Regions from separate parts of the Gracilibacillus sp. JCM 18860 genome, predicted to be linked through region 3. Evidence: riboswitches for the same ligand, from Rfam matches in the RefSeq annotation. Region 3 holds a riboswitch; each other region holds the start of a gene.
The links. A riboswitch is a leader RNA that binds a small molecule or an ion and turns the genes downstream of it on or off. The one in region 3 is predicted to bind thiamine pyrophosphate.

Region 1 (4,943 bases), 440 kb from region 3:
AAGGATGCTGGGGTTGACCGATACAATCACAATATTAATACGTCTGAAAACCATCATTCTAGCATCACGACAAGTCACAGCTACCATGACCGTGTAGCAACAGTAACTAAAGTGAAAAATGTCGGGATCTCGCCATGCTCTGGTGTCATTGTCGGGATGAGAGAAACAAAACAAGATGTTATCGATATGGCAAGAGCATTAAAGGCACTTGATGCTGATTCTATACCTATTAATTTTTTACATGCAATAGATGGAACATTATTAGAGGGGACGAACGAATTGAATCCGACTTATTGTTTAAAGGTTCTCTGCCTATTTCGGTTCATAAATCCTAGTAAAGAAATTCGTATATCAGGAGGGAGAGAAATAAATTTGAGAAGTCTTCAACCACTTGGACTTTATCCTGCTAATTCCATTTTTATCGGTGATTATTTAACAACAAGAGGACAAGAAGGTTTAAGTGACCATCAAATGATTGAAGACTTAGGTTTCCAAATTGATTATGTGACAATGGATGATTAGCCCTTATTTAATAAGGGAAGAAAAGCTAAAACTTTTTCTAGCAAGGGCTTTGGCCATTTGATCAGACAAAGATTTGACCACCATTTACATGAAGTGTTTGTCCTGTGACAAACCTAGAATCATCAGAAGCAAGATACACATAGGTTGGAGCAATTTCAAAGGGCTGCCCTTGGCGATCCATTGGGTTACCTGCAAGCGGCACTTGATCAGGAGAAAAGCTAGCAGGAATCAAAGGAGTCCAAAACCTCCCAGGTGCAACAGCATTCACTCTAATTCCCTTCTTGATTAAATTCTTCGCCAATGCACGTGTGAATCCTACATTTGCTCCCTTTGTTGCAGTATAATCCATCAGTTGCTCATTTCCATCAAATGCCACTACTGAGGCGGTATTAATGATCGAACTACCAGCATGTAAATATGGTAATGCAGCACGGGTTGTATAAAAATGAGAGTAAACATTCACTTTAAAGGTCTCGTCGAATTGTTCGTCAGAGATATCTTCTAAATTTAATTGTTGAAACTGGATCCCTACATGATTACATAGAATATCCAGCTGACCAAATACTTCTACCGTTTTTTCTACAATGGTCATACATTGTTGCTTTTCTCTTAAATCTCCCGGTAAGAGGAGACAACTTCTACCTAGTTCTTCAATTCTTCTTTTTGTTCTACCAGCATCCTCGTGTTCATCTAAATAGGAAATTGCAACATTTGCTCCTTCCTTTGCGAAAGCAATAGCGATTGCTGCTCCAATTCCACTATCTCCACCTGTTATAAGTGCTACTTTCCCTTGTAACTTCTCACTTCCTTTATAATGTCGATTTTCGACAACTGGTTCTGGCACCATTAATTTTTCTACCCCAGGCTGGCGGTATTGCCTTTGTTCAGGCACTGTCAACGCTATTTCCTCATACTTGGTTATTTTCCCGTAATTAGGAGGTATAGGATAATGTTGTGGATCTGACCTCTCTTCATTCATGCGAAAGCACCTTCCTATCAACATGTTATATAGATACTTTATGAATTTAGAATGGATATGTGCCCATTTTTTACTATACGAGCATAATGTAGAAGAAGGAGGTGCAAAACATGCAATACTATTATAACCCTGAGGTGAAATATTTACTGTTAACAGAGGCATATCATAAAGAAAAAATCTTATATGCTCACAACTCAAAACCATTCGAAGCTCCCATGATTGGGCCGAGACCCCCATTTTATTGTAATCCGATCTATCAGTCTTATTATCCGATTATATAAAGTGCAGCTATGATTTCTAAGGATGGAGTTGCTAAGGTGCATTTTTTTATCTTGGCCATATTGTCTCGACATTGCGAGATCGCCAAGATATATCTTTTTATCTTGGCCATCTGCTTCGACATTGTAAGATTACCAAGATATATCTATTTATATCTTGGCAATCCGGTTCAATTATAACACGATGATATCCAGATTTTATCCTTCTTTTCTCTTGTTACACCAGTCTGTAATGAAGATCATTAATGTTTTGGCAAAGCGTAATAACTCGTCCCATTCTATTTTTTCATCAACAGAATGGGCTTCCTTTAATTTCCCTGGTCCATAAATGGCGGTGGGGATACCACCTTCATGAAACCACCCTGCATCTGTAACGGTTTCCGACATACCTATCATCGCCTTTGATTGTTCCACTTTTTGATGGGATTGTTGGAGCATTTGGATTGCAGGATGATCCTTACTAATTTCGGCAGAAGGAAAAACTTCTCCTCTTTCTTCTAGCATAGATTTCCCTCCCCAACGAAAGAGGAGCGGGTTTTCTTGGAACCACGGATCGTCTTTTATTGAATTTCTCAGGTGATTTTCAATTTCCGCCACCACCGATTGATAGCTCTCATTCGGATAAAAATGTACAGTCACCCATAGACTACATTGATCTGCTACAAATGCCGCATGTCTGCCCCCTTCTATGACCGCAGGATTAATTGTAGTTGTTCCTTTTCTAAAGCCTGGATATTGTTTGGTTTCTGCCCACTCTTGCTCCAAATCTTGTAAGCTCGCAATAATTTTCATCATTTTTTCTATTGCACTTGCACCCTCCGATGTTTGTAAGATAGCTGCACGCATTCCGTCATGAAAAACTTCCTTGCTTTTTACAGTAATCCATCCAGTGATTACACCTCCTTGACCATGGATTTTTCGATCACTTCCATCGACAACTAGTGCAAAATCGGCAGTATAACCTTTTTCCAGACAGGATAATGTCCCTGCTTCTCCTGCCTCTTCACCGATCACCGTTTGAATCTGCAAGTCTCCTTTTAATGAGATACCTTGCTCATTTAATAGTTTCATTGCGAACAAAGTAGCAGCAATTGCTCCCTTCATGTCGGAAACACCACGACCATAGACGAAGCCAGCCTTCTCTGTCAATTCAAATATCGGCACTGTCCAATCTGCTTTATCCCCAACATCAGCAACATCCACATGACCATTTATAATCAAGCTATTGTATGAACTACTTTCCTCACCTTTTTTCACTGCAACCATATTAGGATCCTGTGGAAAGACATCCCACCTCGTTGTATCAAATCCTTCCTTTTCTAGAAAATTGGCGATATAGGACTGAATTCCTTCTGTATTTCTAGCTGGTGGGCTAACAGTAGGAAAGCTAATCAATTTTGCTAATATTTCTTTTAACTCCTGCGCGTGTTCATCGACTAAATCAATCATAAGCTATTCCTCCTAATTTAGGCTTACTGGCCAATCTTCTCGTTTTTCTACCATATCCCAGAACATATATTCAAACTGACTTGTTCGAATGACAATCTCTTCTAGTCTAGTTAAATCCTCTTCTGATTTTCCTTTTGCCATTTTGTTCATTAAATGTTTGCAATTCTCTGCAAGCTCTGTAAATTCGGGAGATTGATACATCTTCACCCAGCTACTATAAAAATTTTCATCTAATGCTCCTGGCCATGTTGCTAGTGATTTACCGATAAAATTATAACTCCATTCACACGCAAGTACCGATGCGACGACATTCTCTATCCCTCCACGCTGAGATACATTTAGCATATAGCTAGTGTAGGCAGTAGTAATAGCGGAAGGTTCTGTGGACTCGAGATCCTCTCTGGTTATACCAAAATCAGCCGCATATTTTCTGTGTAAATCCATTTCAAGATCAAGCACACCGTGTAGTAGCTTGGCAAATATAGTCATCGTTTCTAAGTCTTCTGCCTTCGCACTCCCTAATGCGAATAGTCTCGAATAATCCATTAAATAGACATAATCCTGCTTTAACCAATGCTTAAACTTATCCTGCTCTAAAGTACCGTTTCCAAGGCCTTTCACAAAAGGATGCTCTAAGTAAGAGCTCCAAATTGGTTCCACCTTTTTCCAAAGATGATCCGTAAATAATTGATTCAATTTATTTCCTCCTCTTTATTTCCGACTAGGCGGTAACATCCCGTGACAAACCAAAAAACCCATCACCAATGTAAGGAGATGGGTTGAACATACATAGCCAATGATTCGTCTATGCACAAACTGCCAATTCCACTTCCCTACGCTAGTGTTAACTAGATCAGGTTCAAAGGGTCGATCAAATCTCTCAGCACCTACATGCTCCCCTAGTCGAATCTACTTATTTTTTTATTCCCTACCAGTATAAGACATCGATTATAGAATGACAAATTAATTGGAAATAAGGAGGTCACTTAGTCGTGTAGCACATCCTCGCTCTTTATCCTATCATGAATCACGAGCCTATCCTGTTCAGGACCTAACAGACTACACATGTCGATAATGTGATCTTGTCCTTCTCACTAACCTGGACATCTGCTTGCATTGTTGATTTATTCTTTACTAATCACAAGTAATCTCTGTATTCCTTATCATTCGCAAACTCTGTTTGTAGATAAAAAAAATCTGTTGTTCATTATAAATGCCGAGTGTAAGGTCTTTGTAAATAACTAGTATAGAATTATTTATTTTTACAAACTATGTAATAATTTCACTTTTTATTAATGACAATTTGTATATTTACTAGATATAATCCGAAAGAACAGCAATTAATGCAACCAATTTAAAAAGGAAAGAAGGAGATTTTGGGGTATATTACAATAAATCCAAATTTATCTAGCTAAGTATTGTAAGTGGAACAAATGACTAATTTTCAAATTATCAATAGATATCATTGCTTTTCGAATAATTACATGCTATTATTTAAATATTTTGAAAATAAAAATAAAAGCTTAACATTTCATATAAATGAAACATTAATTGTTGCGGAGGTTATTATGTCATCACGAAACACAACAAGTATTATCACGATAGGATTTATGCTTTTCGCATTATTTTTTGGTGCGGGTAATTTAATTTTCCCACCATTATTAGGACAAGCTGCTGGAGAAAACCTATTTCTAGCAAACCTAGGCTTTCTATTT
Region 2 (4,943 bases), 940 kb from region 3:
AGCAAGTCTCGTTGCTGTCTATTTTGCAATGAAAGCTTTGAAGGAAATAAAAAGTAAGGCCTTCTATGATGTAGAAATTTTATTAACTAGTGATGAAGAAATTGGTTCAGTTACTTCGAAATCGTTGATTGAATCCCATGCCAAGGATAAAAAATTTGCTTTAGTGATGGAGCCAGCTCGAAAAAATGGTGCTATTGTGTCAGCTAGAAGAGGGAAGGCTCATTATACATTGGAGGTATTTGGGAAGGCAGCTCATTCTGGTATCGAACCAGAAAAAGGGAGAAGTGCGATAGAGGAGCTTGCTCATAAAATTATTCAATTACATGATATTACCGATGAAGAGAAAGGTATTCATGTCAATGTCGGGATCATTGAAGGAGGTAGCTCTGTTAATACTATATCTGACCATGCTTCTGCGGAGATTGATGTAAGATTTCGAAAACAGGAGCAAGCGGATCAAATTGAGCAGAAGATAGAAGACATTACCTCTCATGCAGATATTGAAGGAACAAAGGTACGATTAGAAGGGGAGATTAACCGTCCTCCAATGGAGAAAACGGCGAAAACCGAAAGTCTTCTTCGTATTATCCGCAAGGTAGGGGATGAGCTTCACATAAAGATAACAGACACCGAAACTGGTGGTGGTTCAGATGCTTCTTTTACTGCGGCGATCGGAATACCAACGGTTGATGGATTGGGACCAGTGGGTGGAAATGCACACCGTGAGGATGAATATTTAGAAATAGATTCATTCTTACCTAGAACAATCTTGTTAGCAGAAGTGATAAAACAATTACATCGAAAAATAAATCAAACGAAAAAGCCACAATCATGAATGATATGCTCCCCTTTAAGTAGACAGGTTAAAAATAAAAAATCTGTTACTTGAGGGGAGTATTTTTATGTCCAATAGATCCTTTATCCTACAAAATAATTCTTTTGCAGATAATGTAAATCCTGATGTAATGTATTCAATTCTTCTTCGTCTAAAGGTATGAGTGGAAGTCTTACGGAGCCAACATCCATTCCAAGCATGGCTAATGCTGATTTAACGGGTACGGGATTTGGTGCTTTAAACAATGCTTTCATGATCGGTAATAGCTCTTGATGTAGACGTGCTGCCTTCTTCGGGTTCCCTGTTTGATATTGTGTAATCATCTCCTTCATTTCATTCCCAATAATATGGGAGGAAACCGAGATAATTCCTCTTCCACCTATTGCAAGCATTGGTAGTGTTAGACTATCATCTCCACTATAAAGAGAAAAATCTTCAGATGTTTCATGAATGATTCTCGTCATGGCATCTAAATCACCACTAGCTTCTTTTACAGCTACTATGTTTTTGATTTTGGCTAATTCAATAATAGTTTCAGGTAATAGATTCACACTCGAACGTCCTGGAATGTTATATAACATAACTGGTAAGGTAGTTGCTTTAGCGATAGCTTCAAAGTGTGCATACATCCCAGCCTGTGATGGCTTGTTGTAATACGGAGTAACAAGCATTACGGCATCGACACCTAACATTTCGGCTTGTTTTGTTAACTCGATGGATGCTTGTGTATTATTCGAACCAGTACCTGCTATAACAGGAATCCGTTTATTCACAACTTTTACAGTAAATTGAAGGAGAGAAAGAATTTCGTCTTTGGATAATGTTGGTGATTCTCCTGTTGTACCAGCGACTACTAATCCTTCTGTTCCATTACTAATTAAATAATTAATTAAATGTTCTGCTTTGTTAAAATCAATTTGTCCGTTTTGATCAAATGGTGTGACCATTGCTGTTACGACACGTCCAAAATTCATTTTAGCCTTCACCTCTATTCATATTTTTAAAACAATTTCGCTACGTAAAATGAATAGAGCTTATCCCATCATCAAACCTTTTTGGAAAACTAATAACAGATCATTAAGTTTTCGCCTAATAACTATCAGGTTAGACAGCAAAAAATGCAACAATGAAAGGGTATCATTGTTGCACCGTTATTTGATAATGATGCGTGAGATAGCCCTCCATATAGCTTCTTCGACTATATGACAGCCCGACATTTCTTAAATGAAGGACCAGTGACTAAGATGATGCATTCCTAATCACTTCGGCAAATCCCCCTTTCTGTAATCATCACAGGCGACATCTCCTCCGATTACATACTAATGGTCATTGCACCTCTATTCTCAAACTATTCAATTGTTTTAAATGTTGGTTACTACTATAACAAAGTTTATCCATAGATGCAATAGATAAAAAGTTTAAAAGATGAATAGAAAATAATGGATTCTCTCTTATTGAAACAAATTTAAAGAATAGCTTGACAAACTGGAAAAATTTGATATAGTTATACACGAATTAAATAAAAACGCATTCCACTAGGGGTGTCTTCTAAAGACTGAGATTAAAGTTTTACTTTAAGACCCTTAGAACCTGATCTGGTTTATACCAGCGTAGGGAAGTGGTACGATATCCGTTATTTTCTGCAGGTATAACCACTATCCTTACGTATTTGGTAGGATAGTGGTTTTTGTGTTTCCTGGGAGGAGAAGAAAAATGAAATTTTCAGAAAAACTAAGAAAGGAAGTAGACCCTATTTGGCAGGAGAGCTTCCAGCATCCATTTGTCCAAGGAATTGGAGAGGGAACATTACCGGTAGAGAACTTTAAGTACTATGTCCTACAGGATGCTTATTATTTATCCCATTTTGCAAAAGTTCAAGCACTCGGTGCAGCTAAAGCAAATTCTTTTGAAACGACAAACCGAATGGCCGCACATGCCCAAAGCACTTATGAAGCAGAACATGCGTTACATGAATCATTTACAGAGATTTTAGGGATTACGGAGGAAGAGATCAAAGCATTTCAGCCTTCTCCAACTGCTTATGCCTACACCTCTCATTTATATCGAGCAGCATATGACGGGCATTTAGGGGATGTGATTGCAGCTATTCTACCGTGTTATTGGCTTTATTATGAGGTTGGAGAGGTTTTGAAGAATTGTACTCCAGATCATCCTGTTTATCAAAAATGGATTTCAACTTATGGCGGAGAGTGGTTCAAGCGGTCAGTGGAGGAACAAATTAATCGGTTAGATGAAATTGCTTTATCCGTTACAGATTCAGATCTAGAAAGAATGAAACAGCACTTTGTCATAAGTAGTCGTTATGAACTTATGTTCTGGGAGATGGCCTATCAACTTGAATCCTGGCAATCAATAGGAAGAAAAGAGGGAAAATATGTTTAAAAAGCTAACACTTACCGATATTCTTGTTACAGTTGTTATTGCATTAGTCTTCAGTGTCATATATAAAATCTGGGGACCCCTCTATAGCGCGGTTTCGGTTTTAGGCTTGCATATCGATCAATTGCTGTACGGAATGTGGTTTATGGCGGCAACCGTTGCATTTTTAATTATTCGTAAGCCTGGCGTCGCTTTGTTAGCAGAATTGGCTGCTGCACAAGGAGAATTCTTATTTGGTGGTCAATGGGGTATTTCATTATTATTATACGGCCTCGTTCAAGGGCTAGGTTGTGAAATTATATTCGCTATTTTCCGTTACCGAAGCTATCATATTTTGGTCATGTGCTTAGCTGCAGTTGGTGCGGCAATCGGCTCTTTATGGCTCGATATTTATTATGGGTATATCACGGAATTAGCTTTATGGAATCTGAGTTTGCTCGTTTTTGCTAGAATATTGGGGTCTATCGTAATCACAGGAATCTTTGCATACTACCTAGTAAATGCATTAGAAAAAACGGGAGTAACAAGACTAGTTCGACCATTGTCCAACAAGCATTACGAAGCGCTAGATGAGGAGATTAGGTGAAAGAATGAGTACCATTGCTATCGAAAAACTACGTGTAAAATTTCCTGAAGAGGAATCCTTTTTATTTAAGGATTTCTCTCTCTCCATTCGAAAAGGGGAAAAAGTACTCATCCTTGGTCCTTCAGGATCGGGAAAATCGACTTTATTAAAAATTTTATCAGGGTTGGTGCCAAAATCGATGGAAATCCCCATTAAATATACATCACGAGAGCTCTCAAATTCCTGGGGTTTTGTCTTTCAAGATCCGGATTCTCAATTTTGTATGCCCTATGTCGATGAAGAGCTTGGTTTTGTGTTAGAAAATCTCGGGATACCGCATGATCAAATGAAGGAATTATTACATCGTTACCTAGTAGAGGTCGGATTAGAACTAGAAGATGTCCATATTAAAATAGAAAGGTTATCTGGTGGTATGAAACAAAGGCTTGCAATTGCTTGCATTCTAGCATTACAGCCAAACACAATATTTCTAGATGAACCGACTGCCATGCTTGATCTAGAAGGGACGGCACAGGTTTGGGAAACGATGCAAAGGGTTGCTAGAGACAAAACCGTGATCATTGTTGAGCATAAAATCGAGCATGTGATTGATTTTATCGACCGTGTCGTCTTACTTGATGAAAAAGGGAACATTATGATGGATGATACTCCCAAAGTCATTTTTGAACAATCTAAGCAAAAGCTAAAGGAATTCGGCATTTGGTATCCTTCCGTTTGGCACGAATATAGGCATGCTAAAACAGAAATCAATCAACCCATCAATCAATCAGCTGAGACTTTAATGAAAATGGAGGATTTTATCGGTTATCATCATAAACAGCCCGAAATAGAAGTTTCGAATGTAGAAATAAAGAAAGGGGATTGGATTTCTGTTACAGGAGAGAATGGTGCAGGAAAGAGTACATTGTTGCAGGCTATTATGAAGCTAATTAAGACGAACGGAAAAATAGACTATCCACTTGTGAAAAATCATAGTGATTTATACCAACGAATCGGCTATGTGTTTCAAAACCCTGAATTGCAATTTGTAGAAAATACGGTTTACGAAGAATTAGCCTTTTCTCTACGTAAAGAGAAACTCTCTGAAGAAGAAAATAAGAAAAAAATTGAAGCTCAATTAAA
Region 3 (4,943 bases):
ATTCTCCTTATATGCTGCCTTTACTTCTTTTCCTTCTATTAAATCGGCCATAAACTCACCCGTAATAGGTGAAAGCAAAATACCATTTCTAAAGTGAGCATTTGCCATATATAAACCTGCTATATCGGGTACTTCTCCTAGAAAAGGGAAGCCATCTGCTGATTGTGGTCGTAATCCCGACCAAAAGCCTTCCATTTTTGCCTTCTTCAAACATGGCAAAATCTTTTGAGCACGAGTTAATAATTGATAAATCCCTTCAACACGCACTTCTTTATCCCAATCGTTAGGCATAGAAGTCGCACCAATGATGATTCTTTGCTTACTCTTAGGAACGAGATAACAGCCATTGGTAACTATTGTTGATTCTACCTTCAGCTCTTCTGTGATTATCGATAAGCACTCCCCTTTTACAGGTGAAATAATATACGGATCTGTTAAAAAAGGAAGCAAATGATTTCCACCTACTCCTGTTGCCAATATTATTTGATCTGCATAATAACAACATTGATTTGCTCTTACTCCTTGAACTTGCCCATCTTTGATCAGAAGTTTAGTTACAGCCGTATATTCCTTTATTGTTGCTCCATTGTTTCTTGCAGCAAGAGCAAATGCTTTTGTTAGATCTGGTGCTGACACCTGACCGTCATTCGGTAAGTATAATGCTGTTAGAAAATGAGAGGTAATATTTTTTAGTTCCTTAACTACCTCATCACGCCCTAAAATATATGCCTCTTCGCCTGCATCAACTTGGAAACGAGCGATTTCCTCTAATTGCTGCCATTCCTTTTCATGGAAGGCAAGCTTATACATCCCATTGTTCATATAATGGATATCCACGTCACTTTGATCCTTTAGCTCTGTTGCTAACCCTGGAAAAAGGGAGCGACTATCTCTTGCAAATCGAAACAAAGGAGAATCCTCTGAAAATTCCGCTTGTGCTCCGAGCATTCCAGCAGCAGCACTTGATGCCTCACATCCTATTTTGTTTTGTTCCAATACTAAAACGTTATACCCCCTTTTCGTTAATTGATACGCAATTGAGCAACCTATGACACCAGCACCGACAATGATTTGATCATAATTATTCATACCTATCCCTCCTTGCTTCCTTCAACACTTTCCGGTATGCCTTTACAGCTTGAAGAGGTTGAGCTGCCTCCCATATTCCAGACATAATCGCAATGCCACTCGCATTACATTTCAGTATATCCCGTGCTAGAGCTGGAGTTATTCCGCCGATTGCATAAACTGGAATTGCAACACTGTCTATTAACCTATTAAGTGCAATTAATCCTTTTGGAACCTGGTTAGGTTTAGAATTACTAGCAAAAATATGTCCATACAACAAAAAATCTGCACCTTCTTCTTCTGCTCGCTTTGCCTCTTTTACGGAATGAACAGATTTCCCACATAACATGGATGGAAAATGTTTTTTTACTGCAGATACACAAGCACTATGGTAAGCAAGCTGCACCCCAGCGCACCTCATCATGTATGCTACATCGATCCGATCATTTATGATGATTTTGGATAGAGGGAACCCAATCCCTATTAATGAATTAATAGAATCCATTAATTGTTTTGCAGTTTTTTCTTTTTCTCTAATATGGAGAAAGTCAATATCATGTTGGATTTCTTTAAGGATAGGGAGATGTTGGTTAGAAAAATTCCCATTAGATATTAAGTGCAGATGTTTCTCGATCAAAATCTTTCACTCCTTTGTCACACGCAATGGGAAATGGAAGAAAAACTTAAATTGAAACGTAAATAGCCACTTATCTAATAAAGACAAGTGGCTTGATTATGCTAAAAATCATGCAAAGCTTTTCTACCACTTCCCTACGCTAGTGTTAACCAGATCAGGTTCAAAGGGTCCGAAATAATCCGTCTCAGCCTTAAAGGCTCCCCTAGTGTTCGTTATGAAGTTAGTTGCTTACAGGAAAAGAATAGCATAGATTCACGGATTTGCCAATAAGGTAGTTTTTATATGTTTAATTTTAAAATTTAAGGGTAGACATATAATGGAAGATTAAAACGTGAAAGGATGTTAGCTAACATGGCACAAGATGAAAAAAAATTACAAGAATTAATTGATGGATTAAATGTAGACTTAGCGAATGAATATGCTTCTACTATTATGTATACCTATCATGCATCTGTAGTATCTGGGTTGTATCGCTCCTTATTAAAGCCTTTCTTTGAAGATGAGATTGATGATGAGATTGGACATGCCCTATATTTGTCAGACAAGATCAAAACATTAGGCGGGACTCCAACTACGACACCAGCTAAAGTAGAACAATTAACAGATGTAAGAGCAATGCTTGAAGCAACATTAAAAGCAGAAACCGAGACAATTGAACGCTATGAAAAAAGGAAACAACAAGCAGAAGAATTAGGTTTTACAGAGCTTGTCGTTAAATTAGACGATATGATCGCAGATGAAACAGGACATAAAGAAGAAACGCAAAGACTTCTAGCTGATAAAAGCTTCTTTTAGGAAAAACCTGACTTCTTGCGATGCCTTTATGCTTTTCTAAAATGTAAATACCCCCCTTTTTATATAGATTAATGTTAGCCCGGGCTCACAAGCTCGGGTTATTTTTTTTAGCTTGAGTCACCATGCACATCTAGAATACTGTGATATAATGAGAAAAAATGTAAGAGGATGATGCATATATGCTAAACAATCTTTTTATAGAAATAGACCAACATTATGATGAGATGGTAAATATGCGAAGATATTTGCATCAATACCCTGAGCTTTCCTTTTATGAATACAAAACCGCTGCCTTTATTGCAGAGCACTATCAGAGACTAGAAATACCATACCAAGCAAATGTCGGTGGAAACGGTGTTGTCGCTACACTAACTGGAGGCAAACCTGGTAAGACCATCGCATTGCGAGCAGATTTTGATGGACTTCCCATCCAAGATGAAAAAAAGGTGGAATATCGTTCCAAAAGTCAAGGTGTGATGCACGCCTGTGGCCACGATGGTCATACTACGACACTGTTAACCATTGCGAAAATATTTAAACAATATAAAGAAGTTATTCCTGGCAAAATTGTTTTTATCCATCAGCATGCTGAGGAAGTCGCACCTGGGGGCGCAAAACCAATGATTGATACAGGAATATTAGATGAGGTGGAGCTTGTATTTGGAACACACTTATGGACAAATACGCCATATGGAGTTGTGCAGACAGCACCTGGAAATTTTATGGCTGCTGCCGATAAGTTTACGATTAAAATTAATGGAACCGGTGGTCATGGAGGTATTCCACATCAAACAAAGGATCCTATCGTGATAGGTTCCCAATTAATCGCAAATCTTCAGCAAATTATTAGTAGAAAGCTTGATCCATTAGCCACAGCCGTTCTATCCATCGGTACCTTTCATGCAGGGAATGCTTATAATGTAATACCAGATTCCGCAATCATTGAAGGTACTGTAAGAACGTTTGATTTAAAACTACAGCGGTTCATCATCTCTGAAATGGAAAGGATCATCAAAGGTACTTGTCATAGCTATGATGCTTCCTATCATTTTGATTACCAAAAAGGATATCCACCTGTCGTGAATCATAAGGAACAGGCAGCATGGATTATTGAAGCTGCCCAACAGGTTTCAGAGGTTAAAAAAGCTGAAATGGTTGAACCAAGCATGACAGGAGAGGATTTTGCTTATTATTTAGAACGTAAACCTGGGGCATTTTTCTTTACGGGCGCACAAATAGAGGATGGATTTATACCACATCACCATCCTAGGTTTGACTTTGATGAACGAGCAATGAAAATCGCAGCAAAAACTTTGATTTCAGCAGTATATCGTGCCAACCAGTAGATAACTATTACATAGTTAACCACCATTAAAAATGGCTATCCCCTAATAAAAAATGGGATAGCCTCTCCTATTATTTGTTTACCTGTTTCGTTTTTACCCCTTCAACTTCTTATGAACATAAGCAGGGATAACAAATTGAATAAATAAAATGCTAAAAATAAACATGAACAGACCAAGCTCTAGATTTCCGACAAAGAATAAAAATACAGCAAATATAACGAGCTGGATAATCATTAATTGCTTTAACCACTTAATAAAGGACGCTTCCCTAACTTTTTCAGTAATTGGATATAGATCCAACCATACTAATGTAGAATGATGTTTCCATAATGGCATTAATTGTATGAATGTCATATAACCAAAGAGAATCGCAAAGATGAGCTTGAGCCATGGATTTGGTACATAGTAAACGAGTAGGCAGCCAATAACTAGTAACCGGATATATATTCCAAAGTATTCTCCACTTCTTGCCGTAGTTAAACGGAACAAGAAGGTATAGCTATTATGTTGTTTATGAGGAATAGAGCTTGTTAGTAGGCGCGCCAATCCATGTCGCTTCTTCACTGTCGTTTCTAAGTGTGGTACGTCTGTGAACATGTTAGCCAGACGATAGAAGGAGCGCATTCTTAAATAATCCCGTTCTATTAACAAATCCCATTGGATACCAGGCTGCTTTTTTGCTAATAAATAATTGTATAGGAACAAACCAACAAGTATAGCCGTCACCATAAATAAATACATCGTTTCCCTTTCCAAAAAGAAATAAACGATAGCAATAATAAGTAATAAACGCACAAGCTGATCGATAACTCGTGAGGATCGCTCCCTTATCTTTAACATCCACCAATTGGCCAGTATACTCCATGCTTTGATAAGTAAAAGTAAAAAGAGTAGAAAGAAATAAAGTGATCCATCGGAAAAGGATGCAAAATACAATGGTGCCATTACAGCATAAACAAACAAGACAAGGTAGATTTGAGTAAGATAACTATAGATTAGCGTACGAGTAAAATAACTAGCAAGCTTCTGTTCAGCAGGTATTAAAAAAACCATATCTGCCTTTTTTAATAGTGTTTGAATCGGACTATACATAGTAA

Region 1: linked by a shared signal. The riboswitch ahead of tenA (thiaminase II) and the one ahead of ACZ5R4_RS07210 (thiamine phosphate synthase) in region 3 are both predicted to bind thiamine pyrophosphate.
Region 2: linked by a shared signal. The riboswitch ahead of tenA (thiaminase II) and the one ahead of ACZ5R4_RS07210 (thiamine phosphate synthase) in region 3 are both predicted to bind thiamine pyrophosphate.

Annotation. Positions count from the first base shown of each region.
Region 1 covers NZ_AP043868.1:1,821,611-1,826,553, forward strand. Annotated here, with positions in the region: gene bioB (biotin synthase BioB) at 1-522, shown strand, start outside; gene ACZ5R4_RS09305 (SDR family oxidoreductase) at 584-1,501, opposite strand; gene ACZ5R4_RS09310 (hypothetical protein) at 1,612-1,782, shown strand; gene ACZ5R4_RS09315 (acetylornithine deacetylase) at 1,978-3,228, opposite strand; gene tenA (thiaminase II) at 3,241-3,924, opposite strand; TPP riboswitch at 4,042-4,139, opposite strand; gene brnQ (branched-chain amino acid transport system II carrier protein) at 4,797-4,943, shown strand, end outside.
Region 2 covers NZ_AP043868.1:446,868-451,810, forward strand. Annotated here, with positions in the region: gene ACZ5R4_RS02310 (M20 family metallopeptidase) at 1-835, shown strand, start outside; gene dapA (4-hydroxy-tetrahydrodipicolinate synthase) at 919-1,809, opposite strand; lysine riboswitch at 2,002-2,183, opposite strand; TPP riboswitch at 2,363-2,469, shown strand; gene tenA (thiaminase II) at 2,549-3,238, shown strand; gene ACZ5R4_RS02325 (ECF transporter S component) at 3,231-3,821, shown strand; gene ACZ5R4_RS02330 (ABC transporter ATP-binding protein) at 3,826-4,943, shown strand, end outside.
Region 3 covers NZ_AP043868.1:1,383,146-1,388,088, forward strand. Annotated here, with positions in the region: gene thiO (glycine oxidase ThiO) at 1-1,089, opposite strand, end outside; gene ACZ5R4_RS07210 (thiamine phosphate synthase) at 1,082-1,705, opposite strand; TPP riboswitch at 1,820-1,919, opposite strand; gene ACZ5R4_RS07215 (ferritin-like domain-containing protein) at 2,057-2,500, shown strand; gene ACZ5R4_RS07220 (amidohydrolase) at 2,680-3,846, shown strand; gene ACZ5R4_RS07225 (ABC transporter permease) at 3,940-4,943, opposite strand, start outside.